Regions from separate parts of the Streptomyces sp. NPDC006261 genome, predicted to be linked through region 4. Evidence: riboswitches for the same ligand, from Rfam matches in the RefSeq annotation. Region 4 holds a riboswitch; each other region holds the start of a gene.

What was found. Region 4 has a riboswitch for cyclic di-AMP ahead of ABZ154_RS28800 (M23 family metallopeptidase). Riboswitches for the same ligand answer to the same signal wherever they lie in the genome.
Positions count from the first base shown of each region.
Region 1: it holds a riboswitch for cyclic di-AMP, as region 4 does, so the genes downstream of both, ABZ154_RS07885 (transglycosylase family protein) here and ABZ154_RS28800 (M23 family metallopeptidase) in region 4, are expected to answer to the same signal.
Region 2: it holds a riboswitch for cyclic di-AMP, as region 4 does, so the genes downstream of both, ABZ154_RS17320 (transglycosylase SLT domain-containing protein) here and ABZ154_RS28800 (M23 family metallopeptidase) in region 4, are expected to answer to the same signal.
Region 3: it holds a riboswitch for cyclic di-AMP, as region 4 does, so the genes downstream of both, ABZ154_RS01750 (M23 family metallopeptidase) here and ABZ154_RS28800 (M23 family metallopeptidase) in region 4, are expected to answer to the same signal.

Region 1 covers NZ_JBEXSI010000009.1:77,266-81,132, reverse strand. The annotation lists gene eno (phosphopyruvate hydratase) at 1-117, opposite strand, end outside; gene ABZ154_RS07885 (transglycosylase family protein) at 467-1,183, opposite strand; cyclic di-AMP (ydaO/yuaA leader) riboswitch at 1,189-1,385, opposite strand; gene ABZ154_RS07880 (transglycosylase family protein) at 1,677-2,741, opposite strand; gene ABZ154_RS07875 (cytochrome P450) at 2,906-3,867, opposite strand, start outside.
Region 2 covers NZ_JBEXSI010000023.1:58,371-62,237, reverse strand. The annotation lists gene ABZ154_RS17330 (SpoIIE family protein phosphatase) at 1-64, shown strand, start outside; gene ABZ154_RS17325 (FAD-dependent oxidoreductase) at 81-1,442, opposite strand; cyclic di-AMP (ydaO/yuaA leader) riboswitch at 1,891-2,079, shown strand; gene ABZ154_RS17320 (transglycosylase SLT domain-containing protein) at 2,085-2,900, shown strand; gene ABZ154_RS17315 (GMC oxidoreductase) at 3,046-3,867, shown strand, end outside.
Region 3 covers NZ_JBEXSI010000002.1:110,820-114,686, forward strand. The annotation lists gene ABZ154_RS01745 (pitrilysin family protein) at 1-1,285, shown strand, start outside; cyclic di-AMP (ydaO/yuaA leader) riboswitch at 1,509-1,675, shown strand; gene ABZ154_RS01750 (M23 family metallopeptidase) at 1,689-2,504, shown strand; gene ABZ154_RS01755 (GntR family transcriptional regulator) at 2,728-3,435, shown strand; gene ABZ154_RS01760 (HPr family phosphocarrier protein) at 3,619-3,867, opposite strand, start outside.
Region 4 covers NZ_JBEXSI010000058.1:16,887-20,753, forward strand. The annotation lists gene ABZ154_RS28795 (PrsW family glutamic-type intramembrane protease) at 1-1,097, shown strand, start outside; gene ABZ154_RS28800 (M23 family metallopeptidase) at 1,184-2,227, opposite strand; cyclic di-AMP (ydaO/yuaA leader) riboswitch at 2,239-2,391, opposite strand; gene ABZ154_RS28805 (PP2C family protein-serine/threonine phosphatase) at 2,599-3,786, opposite strand.

The DNA.
Region 1 (3,867 bases), on a different contig from region 4:
GGACGGAACGGCAGCACGGCCCGTGCTGCCGTCGTCGAGGCCAACCTCGACCTCGACCGTGGGGTTGCCCCGGGAGTCGAGGATTTCCCTGGCTACGACGACGTCGATGGACGGCACGAGGCATCTCCTTCTGGGATATGACGCTGGTTGTGCAGGGTCACTGTGGCCTTGCGACACGAGCCTAACCGGCCCGGCCGTGTCAGTCGGCCGACCGCCCGTCTCCTGGGACGAAAAAGGACCCAAGGGTCAGCATCACGGGACAAATCTCTAGAAATCTACTAGGCAGTAACAAGTGTTGACGACAAGAGGTGAACGCATCCCCCCCTCGCATCCCCCTCGCGCGGCTCGCCTCCCTCCCACGGAAAGACCCCGGCCCGGCACGCACGGGGGAGAGCGCGCCGGGCCGGGGAGCCGTGCGAGGGAGGGTGCCGCCGGACCCCCTCCCTCCGGGGAGGAGAGGCGGCTGTTACTTCAGGTGGAGCTGCTGACCCGGGAAGATCAGGTCCGCGTCCTTGACGATGTCGTCGTTGAGCTTGAAGAGCTTGCTCCAGCCGCCCTTGACGCCTTCCTTCTGAGCGATCTTGCTCAGGGTGTCGCCGGGCTCGACCTTGTACTCGCCGTCGCCCTTCTGGACCTTCTCACCGGTCGGGGTGGTGACGGTCTTCTTGGAGCTCTCGGCCTTGGGGGCGGCCGGGGCGGTGCGCTGCTCGCTGCGCGTGGTGGGCTGCTCGGCCTTGCGCTCGGGCTGCGCCTTCTCGGGCTTGCTCGCGGACTGGCCGGAGCCGGTGTTCACGCCCGGGTCCACACCGTCGTTGGTGAGGCCGCCGGCGCCGGCGCAGGCCCAGGCACCCGGACCCTGCATGTCGAGGAGCTTCTCGGCGGTGGCGATCTGCTGGTCCTTGGAGGCCAGGTCGGCACGGGAGGCGTACTGCGTACCGCCGGCGGCGGCCCAGCTCGACTGCGAGAACTGCAGCCCGCCGTAGTAGCCGTTGCCGGTGTTGATGGACCAGTTGCCGCCCGACTCGCACTGGGCGACGGCGTCCCAGGTCTCGACGGAGGCGGCGGAAGCGTTGGTCGCGCCCATCAGCGGGACGGCGACGGCGGCACCGGTGATGCCCGCGAGGGTGGCGAAACGGACGGTCTTCGAGGGGCGGCGGTGCTTGCCCTTGCTGTTAAGCAGCATGGAACGAATCTCCTCACCGACGCCTACGAGGTGAGCTGTCGGGTTCGGGCTGATGAGTTGCCCGGTCGCGCGACCTTGCACGCGACTTCACCCCAAGCCGTTCCCGTGCGTCCCGACTTCGAAGGGACTGCCCTTCGAAGGGGCTGCACGGACCCGGCGGCCTACCTGGGTCCCCCGCTCCTGCCTACGGCGCTTTACGCGTCTGTTCCCTTCGACCGACGGCAGGATTCGGCGTGACGGTCGACGGGGCCCGCGGTGCGAGCGGTTCCGACCGTAAACACAGGCAACCCCGACATTCAAAGATGGACATACTAGTCCAATTGGCGCTTACTTGCTCACCCTGACGGATCGTTTCCGCAGGTCGGAGGGGATCTGCACCGTGCGGGCGGACGCGACACGCCAGTTGCAGCAAAGAGACCCATGTCTCACTTACGCATAAGTGGACATAGGTCTCTGAACTACCCGCGATTTTGGGGTGTTTTCCCGAATTCGATCAGTTGGCGGCGGGCGCCTCGGCGCTCGCCCCGGCGCTCGCCCCGGCACCTTCCCCGGCGCTCTGACCCAGACCCAGATCCAGGCTCTGGCCGGGCAGGATCAGGTCCGGGTCGGAGCCCAGGAGGTCCTTGTTGGCCTCGTACAGGCCGGTCCAGCCCTGGGGAAGCTCCTGGGCGTCGGCGATGGCCCAGAGGCTGTCCCCGGGCTGCACGGTGTAGCCGCCGTGGGCGACCGCACTGCCGTCACGCGCGTCACCCTCGCCCCGCGAGGCGTGCCGGCCGGACTCCCGGGGGCCGTCCCCCCGGCCGACCGCACCGGTCTCCTCTGGGGCGGGAGTGCCCCGATGCTTGCCGCCGGTGCGGTCGGCGCCCTCGGAGGCGTCGGGGGCGGAGGCGGAGGGCTGCGAGGCGTCAGGAGACCCAGGGGTTCCGGTCTTTCCGGTTGCCGGGGGCGCGGAAGGCTTCACCGAGGGGTCGAGCGTGTCGCCGCCCTTCTTCTCACCCTTGCCGCTTCCGCCCGCCTGACCGGTCGAGCCCGTGGTGTCGGTCGAGCCCGTCCTACCGGTCGAACCCGTGCCGGAACCTTCCCGTTCACCCTTTCCACCCGCTTCGTCCGAGGGTGCGGTCGTCGGATCCTGGGTGGGGTCGGCGGAGGGCGCGGTACCGGGGTCGACACCGGGCAGGCTGCCGTCCACCGCGAGGCCCGAGATCACCGCGCAGCTCGGCCACGCCTGCGGCCCCTGGTCGCGCAGGACCTCCTCGGCGACGGATATCTGCTGCGAGCGGCTGGCCAGGTCGGCCCGCTCCGCGAAGGCGTCGCCGCCGTACGCCGACCAGGTCTCCTGCGAGAACTGGAGCCCGCCGTAGTAGCCGTTGCCGAGGTCGGCACTCCACATGCCGCCGCTCTCGCACTCCGCGACCCGGTCCCAGGTGGTGGCGTCGGCTGCGTGTGCGCCCGCCGCGCCGAGGAGCGGAATGGCGATGGCCGATCCGGTCACGCCTGCGGCGACGACGATGGCGGGTGCCTGACGAGGGCGGCGGTGTCTGCCGTTCGCGGAGCCCATGGGGTATGCCTTCCGTGCGACTGACAAGCAGGAACTGAGGAGCATGAAGCTGTTGAACAAGTGACGGACGGGCCAAGAGTGAACAGTGGCCGACGCGTCGAACCGTGAACCTAGCGGGACTCGAACGCATGTCACAAGTCGATGCAGCGCAGATCACGTGAAAGTCACAGAGGTGACCGCGTGTCACTTTTTTCGAGGCGGCGTCCGGGCTCGAATTCCACCGGCAGGGTGCGCAGTCCGCGCATGATGAGCCCGCCGCGCCAACGCAAATCGGCCGGTTCCGCAGCAAGTCGCAGGCCAGGAAGGCGTCTCAGCAGCGTCGCCACCGCGGCCTGGCCCTCCAGCCGGGCCAGCGGTGCTCCCAGGCAGTAGTGGATGCCGTGACCGTAACCGAGGTGCTGATTGTCACTCCGTGAGAGGTCGAGCACGTCCGGATCCACGAACCGGTCCGGGTCCCGGTCGGCCGCCGCCAGCACCACGAGCACCGGGTCCCCGGCCGCGATCCCCCGCCCGCCGAGCGTCAGCGCCTCGGTGGCGTACCGCCAGGTCGCGAGCTCCACCGGCCCGTCGAACCGGAGCAACTCCTCGATCCCGGTGGCCAGCAGCGCGCTCTCCCCCGCCGCCAGGGATGCCTCAAGCCGGGCGCGCTGCTCGGGGTGGCGCAGCAGGGCGTACGTGCCGTTGCCGATGAGGTTGACCGTCGTCTCGAAACCGGCGAAGAGCAGGATGAAGGCCATCGCCGCGGCCTCGTTCTCGGTGAGGTGCTCGCCGTGGTCACTGGCCCGGATCAGCCCGGAGATCAGGTCGTCCCCGGGATTCTCCCTCTTCCGGTGGATGAGTTCGGCGAGATAGCCGCGCATCTTCTTCACCGACCGGGCCACCCCGCCGCGCGGCCCGCCGCCGTGGCGGATCATCATGCCCGCCCAGTCCCGGAAGTCGTCCTGGTCCTCGCGCGGGACGCCGAGCAGCTCGCAGATGGCGTAGATGGGGAGCGGGAAGGCGAAGTCGTGGATCAGGTCCGCCTTCCCCTCTTCGACGAAGCGATCGATGAGCCGGTCCGTCAGCTCCTGCACCCGGGGCGCGAACTCCGCCACCCGGCGCGGGGTGAACGCCTTGGAGACGAGCC
Region 2 (3,867 bases), on a different contig from region 4:
CCTGTGGCGGACGTTCCGCGGGCCGGGCCCGGGTGGCCCGGAGAGTGCCCCGGACCCGGCCTGAGGGGTGGCGCTGCCGCTCAGGCGCCGGAGGCGTCCAGCATGCCCTCGCGCTCCACGACCTTGATCCGCTCACGGCCCTGGGCGACGCCGAGCGCCTGCTCGTGGGCGTCCAGCTTGTGCCAGCCCTCCCACGTGGTGTAGCGGACGTTCCGGCTCTCCAGGAAGGCCTCGACGGCCTCCGGGGCGGGCGTCGCCGGCTCGGACAGACGACCGGCGGCGCGGTCCTCGAGCAGGCAGGCGACCGTCTCGTTGGCGTCGCCCTTGGTGTGCCCGATCAGGCCGATCGGGCCGCGCTTGATCCAGCCCGTGACGTAGACCGAGGCCATGTGCTCGTCACCGGCGATGACGCGTCCCGCCTCGTGCGGGACCGTGCCGGAGGCCACGTCGAAGGGAAGCTTGGGCAGCTCCTCCGAGTAGTAGCCGACGGCTCGGTAGACGCTCTGCATGTCCCAGTCGGTGAACTTGCCGGTGCCCCTGACGTTACCGGTACCGTCCAGCTCGGTGCGCTCGGTGCGCAGCGCGGCGACCTTGCCGTCCTCGCCGAGGATCTCGACCGGGGACTCGAAGAAGTGCAGGAAGAGCTTGTGCGGGCGGTCGCCCACATCGCGGATCGCCCAGTTCTCCAGGGTCTGCGCGACCATGTTGGCCTGCTTGTTCTCCCGCCGGGTGGCGATGGAGCCCTCGTCGTACTCGATGTCCTCGGGGTTGACGATGACCTCGATGCTGGGGGAGTGGTCCAGCTCCCGCAGCTCCATGGGGCTGAACTTGGCCTGCGCCGGGCCACGCCGCCCGAATACATGCACCTCCAGCGCCTTGTTCGCCTTGAGGCCCTGGTACACGTTGTCCGGGATCTCGGTCGGCAGCAGCTCGTCCGCCGTCTTGGCCAGCACCCGGGCCACGTCCAGCGCCACGTTGCCGACACCGAGGACGGCGACCTTCTCCGCGGTGAGCGGCCAGGTGCGCGGGACCTCGGGGTGGCCGTCGTACCAGGAGACGAACTCGGCCGCGCCGTAGGAGCCGTCCAGCTCGATGCCCGCGATGTCGAGCGACCGGTCGGCCTCGGCGCCGGTCGAGAAGATCACCGCGTCGTAGAAGGACCGCAGGTCGTCCAGGCCGATGTCGTTCGGGTAGCTCACGTTGCCGAAGAGGCGGATCTGCGGCTTGTCCAGCACCTGGTGCAGCGCCTTGACGATGCCCTTGATCCGGGGGTGGTCGGGGGCCACGCCGTAACGGATCAGGCCGAAGGGCGCGGGCATGCGCTCGAACAGGTCGATCGAGACCCCCGGGTCCTGGCAGACCTCGGATTTGAGCAGCGCGTCCGCAGCATAGATACCGGCAGGGCCGGCTCCGACAATGGCGACGCGGACGGGGCGTGTCATGGCGTGGTGATCCTTAAGGCGGGCGAACGCGGGCAGGTACAGCGTACGTCGAAGGTAAGGGTTGGCTTACTAGTCTCCACCCCACACGGTAAGCCCTGGTCCCGTGGAGCCTCCGACCCGGCCTGCGGAACCGCCCGATAAGTCCGTTCCTATGAGGCGGTATGGGTGATTTTGGCCTTTTAGCCCTCTCTTCCATAAAGGCCCTATTAGGGCTCTTAGATGGTTTTGGACGCGCCTGTTTCGGCCGCCTCCGTGCGAAGTGGTGAGCATCACGTCCGGAGGTGCGGACGCGGAAGTGGAGGGTTCGGTTCCCTTCTGCGCCAGGAAAGTTGACACCGTGACGGAACGGGCGCGGCCGGCAATTCGTGCATTCGATCTTGCGGAGAAAGGTCATCCGGAATTCGGGGCTTGTTCTGTCCGGCGCTTTTCGCCTACGGTCACGATCAATCCGGATGGAACGCCGAATCCTGCCGCCGTCCGGGAATCCGAAACCCACCCACGTACGGCAGGAGCGGGGGACCCAGGTAAGCCGCCGATCCGGTATCCGGAACGGCTAGGGGTGAAGTCGCATGTCCATGCGGCCAGACATCTCCCGTCTGAACCCGACAGCTCACCTCGTAGGCGCCGGAGAGGAAATCCCCCATGCCCTCACAGGGTAAGCACCGCCGTCCCAAGTCCGTCTCGCTGAGCCGCGGCATCGCCGCTGTGACCGCGGGTGGAGCCGTTCTGGCCCTCCCGGTGCTCGGTGCCACCACCGCATCCGCCGCCCCCGCGCCCTCCGTCACCGCGGAAAAGGCGGTCGTTCCCGTCTCCGTGACCGCCCAGGTGAATTCCGTGACGAAGGCTGCGCCCGCCACGCATTCCGTGGTGTCCGGCGAGACGCTTTCCAAGATCGCCCGTCAGTATTCCGTCAGCGGCGGCTGGAAGAAGCTGTACGAAGGAAACCGCAAGGCCGTCGGCGAGAACCCGAACCTTATTCACCCGGGTATCACGCTGACCATCGGCGCCAAGGCTGCCGCCCCGTCAGACGCCAAGGCGCCCAAGGCTTCCAAGGCCGCCGCCCCGTCCGCCGACCGCACCGCGACGGCGGAGCGCGCCGATCGCTCGGAGCGCACCACGGCCGCCCCCGCCACCTACACGAACGACCTCGATGGCTGGATCAGGGAGTCGCTGGCGGTCATGGCCCAGAACGGCATCCCCGGCAGCTACGAGGGCATCCACCGCAACATCATCCGCGAGTCCTCGGGCAACCCGAACGCCATCAACAACTGGGACTCCAACGCGGTGAAGGGCACCCCGTCCAAGGGGTTGCTCCAGGTCATCGACCCGACCTTCCAGGCGTACCACGTGCCCGGCACCTCGACCGACAGCTACGACCCGGTCGCCAACATCACCGCGGCGTGCAACTACGCCGCGGACCGGTACGGCTCGATCGACAACGTCTTCGGCGCCTACTGATCCCGTACACGCCCACGCCCGAGGGCCCCGGACCGCATGGTCCGGGGCCCTCGGCGTACCGGGAAGTTACCCCCAAGTTTCTAGTGACATACCACGCCATCGACAGTAGAACCTGTTGCACTCTGTCGAGAGTGAGGGATGTCACATGAACGGCAGTACCCCGCACAAAGGCGCACCCGGAGGCGTCTCCCGCCGCAGATTCATCACTGGAACAGGTTCTCTTCTCGGGGTCGCGGCCCTCGCCGGATCCACCACACCGGTCTGGGCCACGGCCCGGGCGGCAGCGGCCCCGATCGGATCCGGCGCCCATGTGCCGGTGTTGATCGTCGGGACCGGCTACGGCGGCTCGGTGGCCGCTCTCCGGCTCGCCCAGGCCGGCACGGACGTGCACATGGTCGAGATGGGCATGGCCTGGGACACCCCCGGCGCGGACGGCAAGATCTTCGCCAACACCACCAAGCCGGACGACCGCTCCTTCTGGCTGCGCACCAGGACGAAGCAGCCGCTCAGCAACTTCCTCGGCTTCCCGATCGACCGGCACGTCAACCGCCACACCGGGATCCTGGACGCCGAGGAGTTCGCGGGCATCACCGTCTACCAGGGGCGCGGCGTCGGGGGCGGCTCGCTGGTCAACGGCGGTATGGCCGTCACACCCAAGCGGGAGAACTTCGCCGCCATCCTCCCGTCGGTGAACGCCGCGGAGATGTACAGCACCTACTACCCGCGCGCCAACGCGGACCTCGGGGTCACCACCATCGACCCCGCGTGGTTCGACAGCGTCGACTGCTACCAGTACGCGCGGGTCGGCCGGAAGCACGCCCAGCGCTCGGGCTTTCCGTTCCTCTTCGTGCCCGCCGTGTACGACTGGGACTACATGAAGCAGGAGGCGGCCGGCACCGTCCCGAAGTCCGCGCTGGACGCCGAGATCCTCTACGGCAACAACTACGGCAAGAAGTCGCTCCAGAAG
Region 3 (3,867 bases), on a different contig from region 4:
GACCGTGCTGCGCTGCCACCGCCCCGGCCAGCAGGTCGTCGCGGTGGAGATCTTCCTGGACGCGCCGCTGGACGCCGAGCCCGAGGGCCTGGACGGCGTGGCCACGATCATGTCGCGCGCGCTCTCCGAGGGCACCGACAAGCACAGCGCCGAGGAGTTCGCCGCCGAGCTGGAGCGGTGCGGCGCCACCCTGGACGCGCACGCCGACCACCCCGGCGTCCGGGTCTCCCTGGAGGTCCCGGCCTCCCGGCTGGCCAAGGCGCTCGGCCTGGTCGCCGAGGCTCTGCGCGCCCCGGCCTTCGCCGAGAGCGAGATCGAGCGGCTCGTCGGCAACCGCCTCGACGAGATCCCGCACGAGCAGGCCAACCCGTCCCGGCGCGCCGCCAAGCAGCTCTCCAAGGAGCTCTTTCCGGCCACCGCCCGGATGTCCCGCCCGCGTCTGGGCACCGAGGAGACGGTGCGGCGGATCGACGCCGCCGCCGTGCGCGCCTTCTTCGACGCCCACATCCGCCCCGCCACCGCGACGGCCGTGATCGTCGGCGACCTCACCGGCATCGACCTGGACGCCCTGCTCGCCGACACCCTCGGTGACTGGTCGGGCAACGCGGGCCAGGCCCGTCCGGTCCCGCCGATCACCGCCGACGACACCGGCCGTGTGGTCATCGTGGACCGCCCCGGCGCGGTACAGACCCAGCTGCTGATCGGCCGCATCGGCGCCGACCGGCACGAGCGCGTCTGGCCGGCCCAGGTGCTCGGCGCGTACTGCCTGGGCGGCACGCTCACCTCCCGGCTGGACCGGGTGCTGCGCGAGGAGAAGGGTTACACCTACGGCGTACGCGCCTTCGCCCAGGTTCTGCGCTCCACCGGCCCCGACTCGGGCGGCGCGGCGATGCTCGCCATCAGCGGTTCGGTGGACACCGAGTCCACCGGCCCGGCGCTGGAGGACCTCTGGAAGGTCCTGCGGACGCTGGCGGCCGAGGGGCTGACCGACGCCGAGCGCGAGACGGCCGTGCAGAACCTGGTGGGCGTCGCCCCGCTGAAGTTCGAGACGGCCGCCTCGGTCGCGAGCACGCTGGCCGACCAGGTCGAGCAGCACCTGCCCGACGACTACCAGGCCCAGCTGTACGCCCGCCTCGCCGAGACGGGCACCGTGGAGGCGACCGCGGCCGTGGTCAGTGCCTTCCCGGTGGACCGGCTGGTCACGGTCCTGGTGGGGGACGCGGCCCAGATCGCGGAGCCGGTGAAGGCGCTCGGCATCGGCGAGGTGACCGTCGTCAGCGGCTGACGCGTCGTCGGTACACAACAGGACGAAGAGGACCCCGGCGGAGTGCGATCCGCCGGGGTCCTCGCATTTGTCCGTTAAGGGCTATTCATTCCATTCATTGGAGAGAGCGCATATATGCCCTGTGGGATGCGCGACAAATCGCCCTGTCCGTTTGGTGGCGGGAAGCCGCCCCGCCTAGCGTCGGCCCAGCTGTCCGTAACCCGTATGCCGCATCCGCGGCGCCGGGCAGCCATCGCCGAGTCCCCGTCAGGCGCGAGCCTGGGGAGCCGGGGACCCACGCAGTCCCTGGGGTGAATCGGATCCCCGTGCCGTGACCCGGCGCGGAGCTCCGTAGGAGACCTTCCTGCTCCGAACCCGTCAGCTAACCCGGTAGGCGAGAAGGAAGGAAAGGATCAGCCCCTCCATGGCGTTCACCCGTGCCACCGGGAAGCACCGTGCCCCGAGCCGCCTGACGCGCCGCAGCGCCCAGGTCGCCGGCGTCGCGGCCCTGGCCACCACCGGAGTCCTCGGCTCCCTGGCCTCCCCGGCCGTCGCAGCGGACTCCGAGGCCCCCAAGACCGTCGAGACTGGACTCACGCAGGCCGTCGCCCTCGACGCCACGCTCGCCGAGCAGATCGACGCCCAGGCCCGGGCGCAGCACCAGCAGGCCGAAGCCATCGCCAAGGCGAAGGCCAAGGCGGCCGCCGAAGCCAAGGCCAAGGCCGCGAAGGCCAAGGCGAAGGCCGAGGCCCAGCGCAAGGCCGACGCCCGCGCCAAGGAGGTGCGCGAGGAGAAGGCCCGGGCCGCCCGCGCCGCCGAGCGCGCCCGCCTCAACGCCTTCCACCTCCCGGTCGCCGGCTCGTACGTCACCACCGGCTACAAGTCGGGTGGCGCGCTCTGGTCCTCCGGCAGCCACTCCGGCGTGGACTTCCGCGCAGCCTCCGGCAGCTCCGTCGTCGCGGTCGGCGCCGGTACGGTCGTCGAGGCAGGCTGGGGCGGCGCGTACGGCAACAACATCGTGCTCCGGATGACGGACGGCACCTACACCCAGTACGGCCACCTCTCTTCGATCGGCGTCTCCGTCGGCCAGAGCGTCACCTCCGGCCAGCAGATCGGCCTTTCCGGCTCCACCGGCAACTCCACCGGCCCGCACCTCCACTTCGAGGCCCGGACCACCCCGGAGTACGGCTCGGACATGGACCCGGTCGGCTACCTGCGCTCGCACGGTCTGAGCCTCTGACCCCACCTCGCGCGACGCCCGACTTCCGAAGGCCCCGGTTTGCCGCCGGGGCCTTCGGTATGCGCCGGGGAAAGCCCAGTACCGAGTCGCTCCCGCCCCGGCCCTGGCCAGAAGATATCCAGCAACTCCGGCCTGCCATCGGAAATTGCGGCAGACTGCAATAGAGTCACGGAACAGGCGTCGGCCGGCCGCGTTTCGCGGGGATCAAGGCGGAGGTTCGGACATGCGCGTTCCCGCGCACTCGGTATGCACGGCAATCCGTGACGACATCGTCTCCGGTGTCTACGAGCGCGGCAGCCGCCTCACCGAAGAGCTGCTGGCGCGCCGGTACGGGGTCTCCCGCGTCCCGGTGCGCGAGGCGCTGCGCACCCTGGAGTCCGAGGGCTTCGTCGTCACCCGCAGGCACGCCGGGGCCTGTGTCGCCGAGCCCACCGAGCGGGAGGCCGCCGACCTGCTGGAGGTGCGGATGCTCCTGGAGCCGCTCGGTGCGGCCCGGGCCGCCCAGCGCCGCACGGAGGCCCACCTGAAGGTGCTCCGCGGCCTGGTCAGACTGGGCCAGGAGCGGGCCCGCCGGGGCGAAGGGGAGGATCTGCGGTCGCTGGGCGGCTGGTTCCACGAGACCCTCGCCCAGGCCTCCGGCAGCCCCGGTCTCATCGCCCTGCTCACCCAGCTCCGACACAAGATCGCCTGGATGTACGCTGTCGAGCAGCCGGCCCGCCCGGTCGACTCCTGGGCCGAGCACGGGGCCATCGTGGACGCGGTGGCGCGCGGCGACACGGAACGGGCCAGGGTGCTGACCGCCCAGCATGCGGAACGAGCCGCCGGGGCACACCGGCTGCGCCGCCCGGACCGCCCCGGCCGGCGAGCGGCGCCGCCGCCCCGGGTGAGTTCTTCGCAACACGGCGTAAACATCGCGGGTGCCCGTCATTAACAAGGGCACCGTATACAAAGAGAAGTAATTGCCGAGGGCTTTATCCATGCTGCCTGAATAAGGCCCTGAGTGAGCCAAGCTCTGAGGGGGCGACGCATCGGCGTCAGAAATAACGAAAGAGCCGTGGCCCCCCTCGGGGAACCACGGCTCAGGGTCCGTCGCCGTTGTGCGGTCTCGGGTTCCTCAGACGGTCTCGGGAAGCTCTTCGAGTCCCTCGGCGACCAGCTTCGCCAGACGGTCCAGGGCGGCCTCGGCGTCGTCCGCGTCGGACGCGAGCACGATCTCCTCGCCACCCTGCGCACCCAGACCCAGCACCGCGAGCATGGAGGCGGCGTTGACCGGGTTGCCGTCGGCCTTGGCGATCGTCACGGGGACGCCGGAAGCCGTGGCGGCACGGACGAAGATGGAAGCGGGGCGGGCGTGCAGGCCCTC
Region 4 (3,867 bases):
ACTCGTTCGCGGTGCGCTGGATAGCCACCGCGACGGCCGACCCGGCGAGCGCCGACACCCTGGGGGCGACGGTGATCGCCCCGGTCGTGGAGGAGAGCGCCAAGGCCGTCTCGGTCCTGCTGATCTTCGTCTTCCGGAGGCGGGAGTTCCGGGGCGTGGTCGACGGCGTCGTGGTAGCGGGTTTCACCGCGACCGGCTTCGCCTTCACCGAGAACATCCTCTACCTGGGCAACGCCTTCGACGAGGACCAGCAGCTGGGCAGCTCCGGGATCGCCTCGGTGACCGCCGGGACGTTCTTCGTACGGATCGTGATGTCGCCGTTCGCGCATCCGCTGTTCACCGTGCTCACCGGCCTCGGCTTCGGCTTCGCGGTCATCAGCGCCCGCCACCACCGGGTCCGCCGGATCGCGTGGCCGCTGCTCGGCCTGCTGTTCGCGATGGGCCTGCACGCCCTGTGGAACGGCTCGTCGGCCTTCGGCCCGTACGGCTTCTACGCGGTGTACGGAATGGTGATGGTCCCGGTGTTCGCGCTGGTGACCTGGCTGGCGGTCTGGTGGCGCCGGCGGGAGCTGCGGACGCTCGCCGCCGAACTCCCCGCGTACGCCACGGCCGGCTGGCTGACCCCGGCCGAACCCCTGGCACTCTCCTCGATGCGGACCCGGGGCGTGGCCCGCGACCTGGCCCGCCACTGGCACGGGAAGCAGGACCGGTCCCGGGGCCGGGCGGCCGCCCGCGCGGTCGCCGAGTACGAGTCGTTCGCGACGACCCTGGCCGGCCTGCGCCGCCGCGCCCGCCACGACGCGGTGGGCCCGGACTTCGCCGAGCGGGAGCGGGAGCTGCTGCACCACCTCTGGCAGCGCCGGGCCATCGCGGCCCCGGCTCTCACCCGCGCGGCCGACATGACCGGCAGGGGCCCGCGACCGCACCCGCGCCCGCCGATGCCCTATGGGTACGGGTACGGGCAGAGCCAGGGGTACGGGTACGCCGAGGGACACGGCCACGGGCAGGGTTACCCAACCGGGTACGGCACCCCGCCCCCGTACCAACTCCCCCACGGCCCGTACGGCACCCACCGCCGGACAGACCGGCAGCCCTGACGTCGGGGGGTGAGCGTCAGGGCTGCCGGGGTTTCGGGGACCGAGGGGCGCGTGCCCTCGTCAGTGCGGAGGCGGGTGCGGGATCCTCAGACGGAGAGGCCCTTGCTGTTCAGCCACGCCGTCGGGTCCATCGCCGAGCCGCCGGCGGTGCGGACCTCCAGGTGGAGGTGGACGCCGGTCACGTTGCCGGTGGCGCCCATGCGGCCGATGGTTTCGCCGGTGCTGACCTGCTGGCCGACCGAGACGTCGATCGAGGACTGGTGGGCGTACCAGATCTCCGTACCGTCCTCCAGCTGGAGGACCGTGCGGTAGCCGTACGAACCGGACCAGCCGGCCGCCGTGATCGTGCCGCCGTGCACGGCCTTGAGCGGCGAACCGGCCGCCCCCGCGAAGTCCAGGCCCGTGTGCTGGCCGGAGGACCACATCGCACCGGACTGACCGTAGGTCGAGGTGAGCGTGTACGAGGAGACGGGCAGGGTGTAGCTGGCGCGGAGCTTGGCGAGGCGCTCCTCCTCGGCCTTCTTCGCCGCCGCCTCCTCCGCCGCCTTCTTCTCGGCGGCGATCCGGGCCTTGACCTCGGCCTCGGCCTCGTCCTGCTGCTTCTTCGCGTCGGCGGCGGCCTTCTCGGCGGCGGCCTTCTCCTCGGCGGCCTTGGCCTCGGCGTCGGCGCTGGCCTGCTGCTGCTCGGCCTGCTGGAGGATGCGGGCGCGCAGGGCCTCGCCGGCGTCGGTGGTGCCCTGATCGGCCTCGGCGGTCGTGATGCCCGCGGAGGTGAGCGGAGCGGCGGTGACCGGTGCGGCCTCGGCCTCGTCGGACATGAAGGACCCGACGCCGGGAAGGGACTTGGCGTCGGGGAGATTGTCCGCGATGGAATCGGGAAGAGAGATGGAGACCGGCGGCTTGCTCTGCGCGGTGGCCATGCCACCCGCACCGACGGCCGCTATGACGCCGACTCCGAGGACGGTGGAGCTACGGGCGAGACCCCGCTGCTTGGCCACGCGGTGCTTGCCGCGCACGGGACGGATGGACTCCGCGGTGGGATTCCACTCCTCCCACGTCCGCTCCGGACCACCGAGGCCATCGGCAGTGAAGGGTGACGGGGCCTCAGGGGCAGGCTTGTTGGACGCCACGTGGGCGCACTCCTTTCCTTCCTTCTCGCCTACCGGGTTAGCTGACGGGTTCGGAGCAGGAAGGTCTCCTACGGGCCCCTCCGTCTCTCACGAGACACAGGCGTCCGATTCACCCCATGTAGGTGGTTCCCCGGTTCCCTTGCGGGATTCGGCGCTCGCGCACGGCGCCGTCTCTGACGACGGCTGGGACGACCGCGCTGCGTTATCGAACGTTAATAGACAGACGGGCCCGATTCCAAGCTGTTCTTGTTGATCATTAACGGCTTCGACGGGGACTTACCGCACACAAGCGGTCTGAATCGGCCGACTTGACGACCGCTCACCCACACCTCTTTTTCTGATGGTGTGTCAACTGTTATGCGGAGCGGTGCTTATCGATTACGCACCGTGTCACCGCCCCGGCCGACAATCTTCACCGTCGTCCGCCGCGGCGGCTGCCCCTCCGCCGGCCGGCTGACGGCGAGCAGCGCCATGTCGTCCGTCGACCGGCCGCCGGTGTGCAGCCGTACGTCGTCGGTGAGCGCCGAGAGCAGCTCCTCGGGACCGGGGAAGATCCGGCCGCGCAGCCGGGCCTCCGGGTCGTAGAACGCCCCCTTCGCGTCCCGCGCCTCGGAGAGTCCGTCCGTGAAGGCGAGCAGCGTCGAACCGGCTGGGAGCTCCCACTCGTCGGACCGGTCGGGCCACACCCCGAGGTCCATCCCCAGCGGCAGCGCGGGCACGGACGGCGCAAGGACCTCCAGGGATCCGTCCGCGTGCAGCAGGACCGGCTCGGGGTGGCCGCGGTTGACCAGCCGCAGCGAGGCCGAACCCGGCGGGATCTCGGCCAGTACGGCGGTGATGAACCCCTCCATGGCGTCCAGCCCGTACCGCCGCGTCCCCTCCCGCGCGAGCGCCCGCTCCAGCCGCTGGGCCACGCCCTCCAGGGACCGCTCCTGCTCGGCGGCCTCCCGGAACGCCCCGATGATCACAGCCACCGCCTCCACGGCGTCCAGCCCCTTGCCGCGCACGTCGCCGACGACCAGGCGTACGCCGTACGGGGTGTCCGCCACCGCGAACAGGTCCCCGCCGACGAACTCGTCCGCCTGCGCCGCCTCGTACCGCGCGGCCACCTGGAGCCCGCCGATCCGCTCCGCCGGGGTGGGCAGCACGGCCCGCATGGCGGTCTCCGCGATGACCCGGGCCGAGGCCAGCTGCTCGTTGCTGCGGCGGACGACCCCGTTGATGACGAGGGCCAGGGCCGCGGCGGTGAGGACCGTGATCATCTCGATGACCGGGACGACCTGGGTGGACGTGCCGTCGGAGAGCCGCATCGCGATGACGGAGAGGAGCGAGGCCACGCCCGTACGGATCGTGCTGGCGAGCGAGAAGAAGGGGGCGGCGATCAGCGGCGCGGCCACGAACAGGGGGACGGCGGTGAAGTTGGGCGGGGCGAGCCAGTCGAAGAGGAGCCCGCCGCCGATGAGCAGCACCGGCAGCAGCCGGACGAACCGCCGGGTGCCGGCACTCCGGGCCACCACCGGCTTTCCCTTCCCGGCGGAGCCGGACTTGCCACGCCCCATGGCGCCCCCTGTGGAGCCGGACAGCCCGCGCCCCGGGACGCCGAAGCTCCCCCTCACGCGTCCGCGCCCCTTCTCCGCCAT